One region of the Massilia genomosp. 1 genome, then DNA from elsewhere that is predicted to be linked to it. Evidence: predicted binding sites of a transcription regulator. Region 1 holds the regulator's gene; the other holds the start of a gene.

The links. The regulator FliA, encoded in region 1, starts transcription of late flagellar genes. The targets are predictions, from matches to a motif close to CTAAAGTTTNNNNNNNNNNNGCCGNTA.
Region 2: the regulator FliA is predicted to act here: its motif matches at 2,070-2,096, upstream of F1735_RS16895 (flagellar protein FliT).

Annotation. Positions count from the first base shown of each region.
Region 1 is NZ_WHJF01000003.1:18,527-22,942, forward strand. It holds gene motD (flagellar motor protein MotD) at 1-491, opposite strand, end outside; gene F1735_RS01545 (flagellar motor protein) at 494-1,240, opposite strand; gene F1735_RS01550 (RNA polymerase sigma factor FliA) at 1,222-1,953, opposite strand; gene F1735_RS01555 (MinD/ParA family ATP-binding protein) at 1,969-2,751, opposite strand; gene flhF (flagellar biosynthesis protein FlhF) at 2,789-4,117, opposite strand; gene F1735_RS01565 (GIY-YIG nuclease family protein) at 4,385-4,416, shown strand, end outside.
Region 2 is NZ_WHJF01000042.1:20,297-24,712, forward strand. It holds partial or broken gene F1735_RS16880 (isochorismatase family protein) at 1-35, opposite strand, end outside; gene F1735_RS16885 (LysR family transcriptional regulator) at 28-960, shown strand; gene F1735_RS16890 (HDOD domain-containing protein) at 1,193-2,020, shown strand; gene F1735_RS16895 (flagellar protein FliT) at 2,144-2,422, shown strand; gene F1735_RS16900 (aminotransferase class I/II-fold pyridoxal phosphate-dependent enzyme) at 2,507-3,727, opposite strand; gene F1735_RS16905 (type IV pilus assembly protein FimV) at 4,088-4,416, opposite strand, start outside.

The DNA of each region.
Region 1 (4,416 bases):
ACCGCGTGCGCATCGTCCTTGAGCAGCACCGCCAGCGCGCGCAGGGCCTGGTCCGATTCGGGGGTGAGGGTGGCGTCGCCCGGATCGAACAGCACACTGGCATTGATTTCCACGCTCACCCCGCGGCTGTTCTGCGTCACCCGCACCTTGCCTTCGCGCACCAGCGGCGCCAGGGTCGAGGTCAGCTTTTGCGCGAGCTTGGTCAGGCTTTCCTTTTCGCGCCGCATGGCTTCGGCGCGCCGCTTGGTCAAAGGGTCGGGCAGCACGATCAGCTGCGGCACGTCGCTGCTGGCGACACTGGCCGTCTTTTGCTCCTTGCCGCCGAAGGCGTCGCCCAGCGAGACCGAAAACACCTTGTATTTTCCCTCGTTGACGACCGAAATGGCATACATGACCACGAAAAACGCGAACAGCAAGGTGATGAAATCGGCGTACGAAATGAGCCAGCGTTCGTGATTTTCGTGCTCGGCTTCGTACTTTTTGCGGGCCATGGTCAGGGCCGCGAGAGCAGGCAGGCGACCCGTTCTTCGATCACGCGCGAATGGTCGCCGCTGGCGATGTCGTGAAAGACATCGGTGAGGATTTCGTACTGGGTCACCCGTTCGGCGACGATGGTCTTGAGCTTGTTGGCGATCGGGTAGAAAAACATATTGGCCAGCCCGACCCCGTACACGGTCGAGACGAAAGCGACCGCGATCCCGCTGCCGAGCTTACCCGGGTCGCTCAGGTTTTCCATCACGTGGATCAGCCCCAGCACCGCGCCCAGGATGCCGATGGTGGGCGAGTAGCCGGCCGCCGCCTCCCAGATCTTGACGGCCTGGCGTTCGCCGAATTCGTAGGCCGTCACTTCCATCTCCATCAGGCTGCGCAGCTTGTCGGGGGCGATGCCGTCGACCACCAGGCGCAAGCCCTTCTGCACGAATTTATCCTTGTTGACCGCCATGTATTTTTCCAGCGACAGCAAGCCGTCGCGGCGCGCATGCAAGCCCCACACGGCGATCTCGCGCGCCAGGGCGGCGCGCTGGCTCGGCGGCGGCGAGAACACCCAGCGCAGCATGCGCACGCCGCGCATGAAGGTCGGCGCTTCGCTTTGCAGCAGCACGGCGCCGATGGTGCCGATGACGACGATGGCAAACGCCGCCGGCTGCACCAGGGACGACAGCTTGCCGCCTTCCAGCGCCTGGCCGACCAGCAGGCCGGCCAGGGCCAGGAAAATTCCCGCTACGCTGGCCCGGTCCACGCCTGCTCCTTCAAGCACGCGCGCAGGCGCGCGACCGCCTGGGTGTGCAGCTGCGACACGCGCGATTCCGATACACCCATGACGGCCCCGATCTCTTTGAGGTTCAGTTCTTCTTCGTAGTACAGGCCCATGAGGATTTTTTCGCGCGGCGGCAAGCCGTCGATGGCGTCGATGACGGCCTGGCGGAAATCGCCGTCGAGCAGGCTGCGCAGCGGATCGGCGTCGTCCACCGCATAGCGGTCGAGGAAGCTGTCGTTGCCGCCCTCGTTATCGTGAAAATCTTCGTAGTACACCAGCTGGTGGCCGCCGCCGTCGGTGAGCATGTCCTGGTAGTCGGCCAGGGACAGTTTCAGGCTTTTCGCGACTTCCGATTCGGTGGGCGGGTGGCCTAGCTTTTGCTGCAGGGTGCTCATTGCCGTTTCGATCTTGCGCATGTTCTGGCGCATCGAGCGCGGCAGCCAGTCGCTGCTGCGCAGTTCATCGAGCATGGCGCCGCGGATGCGCAGCACGGCGTAGGTTTCGAATTGGGCGCCGTGGGTTTCCTCATAGCGGCTGATGGCGTCGAGCAGGCCGATCATGCCGGCCTGGACCAGGTCGTCGACTTCCACGCTGGGCGGCAGCTTGGCCTTCATGTGGTGGGCGAGCCGCTTCACCAAGGGCATATGCTCGGTCAGTAAATGGTTCTTGTCCGCTTTCCCTTTGACGGTATACATAGATCTCAGTATGTTTTAAGAACCAAAATGGGAAGTCCCCCCTGTGTGCCCGAGCTGCGGCATGGCCGACAGGGCAAAGCGCCCCGCCAGCTGGCGAAATGCAACCGAGGCTCCCGCCAGCGGGAACGCGTCGACCACGGCCCGGCCCAAGCGCGCGGCCCGGTGCAGGTATTCGTCCGCCGGGACCGAGCCCATTGACGTGAGCTGTACGGCAAGGTAACGACTTGCCGCAGATGACATATTATCGTATACCACCTTCGCTTCCGCTTCGGATGCGCCCGTGACCAGAATTCCGAACGGACGGCGTCCCAATTGTTGCGAAAGTCGCTTGATGAGGGTGTAGGCGGCGGTGATCGAGGCGGCGCTGGTGGAGACCTGGACCACGATTTCGGCGCTCTCCATGACGGGTACCGGAAAGGTGTCGTCGTCGCCGAATTCGCCGTCGACGATGACGATGCCGGTCTGCTTGACCAGCACGTCGAAGGTCTTGGCCAGGCGGCGCGCTTCGTCCGGGCCGCCGCGCGCACGCGCCATGCTGACCACGCCGAAGCCTTGCGGCACCTGGTGGATGATCTGGTTCAGCGCGCACTGCTGGCGCGCCACCTGCAACAGGCTGGCGCGGTCGGCCACGCCGAGGCGCTGGGCCACGCCGTATTCGCGGTCGCAGGCGTCGACGATGAGCACGTCGTTGCCGGCGCGCGCCAGGGAGGCGCCCAGGTTGACCAGCATGGCGCCCTTGTCGTCTTGCGGCGTGGCGGAAAGAAAGGTGACGATGCGTGGCTTGGGGCCGGCCAGCATCCGGCGCAGGCCTTCGGCCTGGTCGAAATCGAAATGATTAGCCAAGGGACACCTCGCGCAGGCTGCGGTCGTTGCGGGCGTTGCTGGTGTTCGCCATCAGCAGCGGCAGTTCGGCGTCCGAAAACTGGCTGGCGGCGGCGTCGCGCTTGAGGCGGAAGGCGCGGTCGACCAGCATGTTGCGGTCGGCCAGGTGCAGGTCTTCCGGCACGCGCTGGCCGTTCGAGACATAGAACAGCTTCAGTTTCTGGCGGATCACGACATCGAGCACATTGCCGATCGAGGCCGCTTCGTCGAGTTTGGTCATGATGCAGCCAGCCAGGCCGCTGCCCTGGTAGGCGCGCACCACTTCATTGAGGGTTTCGTTGGTCGAGGTCGAGTTCAGGCACAGCAGGCGCTTGACGTCGGCGCCGGTCTCGGACAGCATCGCCACCTGTTCGGCCACGTTCTGGTCGCGCTGGGAGACGCCGACGGTGTCGATCAGCACGGTGTGCTTGTTGCGCAATTCCTTGAGGGCGATGCGCAGGTCCGATTCATCCTTGACCGAATGCACCATCACGCCGAGGATCTTGCCGTAGATGCGCAATTGTTCGTGCCCGCCGATACGATAGGCGTCGGTGGTGATCAGGGCCAGTTTTTCCGGGCCGTGGCGCATCACGCAGCGCGCGGCCAGCTTGGCGGTGCTGGTGGTCTTGCCGACGCCGGTCGGGCCGACCAGGGCGAACACGCCGCCCTTTTCCAGGATTTCATCTTCGTTCGAGATGGTGGTCAGGTTGCGCGAGAGGACCGTTTTGATCCAGCGCAGGCTCTCGGCGGCATCTTTCCCGTCCGGCAGTTTTTCGATCAGATAGCGCGACAGGCTGGGCGAGAAACCGGCGGCCAGCATCTCGCGCAGCACGCCGGCTTTTTGCGGTTCGCGCTGCTGGGTGGTGCCCCAGGCGATCTCGGCCAGTTGGCTTTCCATCAAGCCACGCATGGCGCGGATTTCATTCATCATGCCCGACATGTCGGCGGCGGCGCTATCCTTGGCCTGATTCATGGCTTGCATCATCATGGACGACATGTGCGAGGCCATCATCGACATGTCGAACGATTCGGGCTGGACGGCGTAGGCCGGGGCCGGGGCCGGCGCGACGCGGCGGTTGGCGTAAGTTTCAGGCGGGATCGACAGGGATGGGCGCGGCTGGGCCATGTCGGACTCGGGGGCCGGCGAGGAGATCGAGGCGACGTCGTCGCTGGCCAGGGCGAGGATTTCGACGACGCCATCGACGGGACGGTTGGACAGGATGACGGCGTCGGGCCCGAGCGCTTCGCGTACTTTACGCAGTGCGTCGCGTGATGTTGCAGCCGTAAATTTTTTGACATTCATCGCCAACTCCTGGGTTTTCCTGCCGGGTGCTCACATGAGCACTGACAGGGTCCATTATTGACGATGCAGGATGGAAACGATCTGGGGAGGAGGATGGGAAAAGGGCGTCATTTCGATCGCGTCGTTCCCGCGCTGAACAAACCGCCGCTCCCTGCCGTCGTTCCCGGCATTGCCGGAACCGACTTCCCGCGCAGGCGGGAACCCAAGTACGCGTAATCTCCCACACCATTGAGCCAGGCCAGAAACCAGCACTTGTAACAGCCCACCATGAATGCCATGGAAAAGCACAGCTATGTCTA
Region 2 (4,416 bases), on a different contig from region 1:
AGGCAAGCCTCGGTCCAGAGTGCCGTCATGATCAATGGAACACTGGACACCGATGTGCAGGACTTGAACGATCTGTTTTACTTTGTGCAGGTGGTCGAACATGAGGGGTTCGCCCCGGCCAGTCGGGCGATCGGCGTTCCAAAATCCAAACTGAGCCGGCGGATTTGCATCCTCGAAGAACGGCTCGGGGTGCGTTTGCTGCAGCGCTCGACGCGCCAGTTTTCCGTCACCGGGATCGGCACCAGCTATTTTTTGCATTGCAAGGCGATGCTGGTCGAAGCCCAGGCGGCCCAGGATGCGGTCGACCGCACCCGGGCCGAGCCGAGCGGCGTGGTGCGCATCGCTTGTCCGATTGCGCTGCTGCATGTGCGGGTCGGCACCATGCTGGCCGAATTCATGGCGGCGCATCCCATGGTGACCCTGCACCTGGAGGCCAGCAAACGGCGCATCGACCTGGTGGCCGAGGGGACCGACGTCGCCATCCGGGTCCGGGTGCCGCCCTTGCAGGACAGCGACCTGGTCATGAAGGTGCTGAGCACGCGGCGCTGGTGTGTCGCGGCCAGCCCGGCCTTCCTGGCGCGCCACCCGGCGCTCCACCTGCCCGCCGACCTGGGCGGCGTGCCAACCCTGGACTGGGGCAGCCCCATGGCGCAACCGACCTGGCACCTCGATGGCCCGGACGGCGCGGTAGCCAGTGTCCGCCACACTCCGCGCCTGGTGACCGACGACATGATCGCCCTGAGGGCGGCGGCGCTGGCCGGTGTGGGCGTGGTGCAGTTGCCGCTGATGATGATCGCAGAAGAACTGCGCCAGGGGACGCTGGTCATCCTGATGCCGGACTGGTTTCCCCGGGGCGGGATCATTCACGCCACCTATTCGTCGCGGCGCTGGCTGCGCCCGGCCGTGCGGACCCTGATCGACTTCCTGGCGGCGCGCTTCGCCCAGCTCGACGAGGTGTGATCGGCGCGGTGGTGGCGTGCCCGCAGAAATCGCTATATAGTCACGCTGCCCATGAGTCTATCTCAGTAGACCGGAGTCGCTGCTGACGCGCCTGGCAAGCGAGTGCTTCCTCGCGCCTTGCCCTCGCTTGCCATGCATCGCCTACGCGTATGTCGCCTACGCGTATGTCGCGATCCGCTTCCCCGATCTACTGAGATAGGTTCGTAGCGCCATGCAATCAACTGGAGACAGAATGACCCTTGAAGCCCTGCTGCAAAATCCGAACGCCCTGCCCTCCGCGCCGAAAGTGGTCGCGGAACTGATCAGCAGTTTCGACGACCCGGATGTGGCGGTCGAAGAAGTCGCGCGCAAGCTCTCGCTCGACCCGGTCCTGAGCGCCAAGCTGCTGCGGCTGGCCAACTCGGCCTACTATCACGTCTCGCGCCGGATCGGCAATGTGGGCGACGCGGTGCGCATGCTCGGGTTTGTGACGGTGCGCACACTGGTCATCAGTTCGGGCCTGGTGGGCAGTTTCAAGACCGTGCCGGGACTCGACCTGAAGCATTTCTGGCGCTACAGCCTGCACACGGCGGTGGCGGCCAAGTGGATCGCCAAGCAGATCGGCGCCAATACCGACCTGGCCTTCACGATCGGGATGATGCACGGGATCGGGCAACTGGTGATGCACGCGGGCGTGGCGCAGCAGGCGCGCGAGCTCGATCAAACGGTCGGGCCGTACGACAACGGCCGGATCGCGGCCGAGCGGGCGCTGTTCGGCTACGATTTCGGCATGGTGGGGGCGGAACTGGCGCTGCGCTGGAAGTTCCCCGACCTGTTTCACCAGACCTTGCGTCATTTTCCCGATCCCACGCCGGAGTCGCCCTCGTACCGGATGGCGTCGGTGATTCACCTGGCCGTGCTGCGCGCGCGCTATGAAGAGCGCCAGCCGAACGATGAGGAACTGGCGGCATGCTTCACCCAAGCGCTGGCCACCGGGCTGGGCGTGGCGCCGGAAGCCTTGTTCGCGGGGATTCCGCCGCTCGGGGAGCTCAGTGGCGGGCTGGAAGAACTGATCAATTAAGCATTTTTTCAACCTGGCAAAAAATATTTCGGATTTTTTTGAAAAAACCCTAAAGTTCCGCCCGATCCCGACGTTATGGAAGGACACGCGGTAATCTTTATCAATTTTTGGCCAGGTGAGCGCATGACCTCCAACGAAGTTCTCTCGATGTACGAAAATATTGCTGGCCTGACTGGCAAGATGGCGCTTGCGGCAAAAGCAGGCGACTGGAATGGCATGGCGAACCTGGAAACGCAGTGCAAGCAACATGCGGCGGCGGTCAAGACCGGCGTGCCTGCACTCGATGGCGCGCCCCGCATGCGCAAGATCGACTTGCTCAAGCAGATCATGGCCAATGACCGCGCGGTGCGCGAAATTACCGAACCGTGGCAGTTGTCCGATGTGATGTGCGCGACGCACTGAGCTGCTTGAAAATGTGACCGAAAAGATGTCAACGAAAGCGCCCGAGGGCGCTTTTTTGCTGGCTCGCTCCGGTCATTACCAGCTTTACCCCGCCACAGCCACCTTCAAGGCCAGCGCAATCCCCTCGGCCGCCTGGGTAATCTCGGGCAGCGACGGAAAACTCGGGGCGATGCGGATATGGCTGTCGTCCGGGTCGACCCCGTACGGATACGCGGCGCCAGCCGGCGTGAGCGTAATGCCGGCTTCCCTGGCCAGCGCGATCGTCTTCCTGGCCGCACCCGGCGGCGTGATCAGGTCGATAAAATACCCGCCCTTCGGCACCGTCCACGATACGCCCGGCACATCGCCCAGGTGCGCCCCGAACTGCGCCAGCACGGCGTCGAACTTGGGCTTGAGCAGCGCCGCGTGGCGCATCATGAGCGCTTCCACGGTCGCGCTGTCTTTCAACAGGCGCACGTGGCGCAGCTGGTTGATCTTGTCCGGGCCGATGCTGCGAATGCCCGCATGCCGGGTCCACCAGGCGATATTGGCCGGCGACGACGCCAGCGCGGCAATGCCCGACCCGGCCCAGCTCACCTTCGAGGTCGATGCGAACACGATCGCCCGGTCCGGGTTGCCCGCCCTGGCGCATGCGCCGATGACCTCGGCGACACGCACGTGTTCGTCGGTCAGGTGATGGAAACGATAGGCGTCGTCCCACATCAGCCGGAAGTCGGGCGCGGCGGTTTGCATGGCGGCGAGACGGCGCACCACCTGGTCCGAGTAGACCGCGCCGGACGGATTGCTGTACTTCGGCACGCACCACATGCCCTTGATGCTGGCGTCATTGGCCACCAGGCGCTCGACGACCTCCATATCCGGCCCGTCGTCGTTGAGCGGCACGTTGATCATCTTGATGCCGCGCGCTTCGCAGATCGAAAAATGGCGGTCGTAGCCCGGCACCGGGCACAAGAACACGCTCTGCTGGCCAACCCAGGGCTGGCCGCCCGGCACGCCGTTCAACAGCGCAAACACGATCACATCATGCATCAGCGACAGGCTGGCGCTGCTGTCGACAACGACCTGGGCGCTTGGGACGTCGAGCAGGCTGCCGAACAGCGCGCGCGCTTCGGGCAGGCCCACGCCCAGGCCATCATTGCGGGCGTCGGCGCCATCGGCCGCGCTAAAGCCGGGCAAGGCGTCGAGCAGGTCGTTGGAGAGGTCGAGTTGTTCGGGAGATGGTTTGCCGCGCGACATGTCGAGCTTGAGTCCGCGTTGCAGGAACAGCGCGTATTGCGCTTGTGCCGGGTGTGTTGCCGTCGTCATGTGCTTGCCTTCAGTGAAGGGGGTCACCGAAGAGTATAGCTTGAAGGAAAATTGATCGCTGGGGGAGGACAGAATTCTGGAGAGCGATCACCAGGTATCTCCTGGTGTCGCCTCTTGCCGGTTGCATCCGGCGTCCGCTGGCGCATCGTTGGCTGGCGGACCGCTTCCGGGGACAGGCGTTTCTTCAACGATTATCTGCTTGCCGCGCCACGCTATCGTTGGTGGCTGCGCCAGATCCTGGGCCCGTTTTTGCAGTCCCGCAGGACCACGGAAACCAGTATAGCGCAGTTTTAAAAGTTGTGTAGACGACTTTGTGCGCGTGTACATCTTTTTTTCAACATTTTTATATATGCAAGGAAATCAGCTCGCATCGGGCTCGGCATCAACCGCCGCCGCGGGCGCTTTCGGCTTGCGTTTGAAGCGCGCGGCGAGTCCGGCGAACATGCCCGTTTTGGCCGCTGCGGGCGCGTCGGCCGGTGCGGCGCCCTCGGCGGACAGCGCAGCCTTGCGCTTGCGCCGGCGTAGCAGCAACCAGACGGCCACGGCGGTCACCAGGATCGCGCCTGCGGCAATGCCGATCAGCATCCAGGGAGACTCCTCCCCTTTCTTGGCGGCGTTCTTTTTGGCGAGCGCCGCGCGCGACAGGATCGGCGGCGCGGCCGAGCCGGCCGCATGACCGGCCGGCGCGG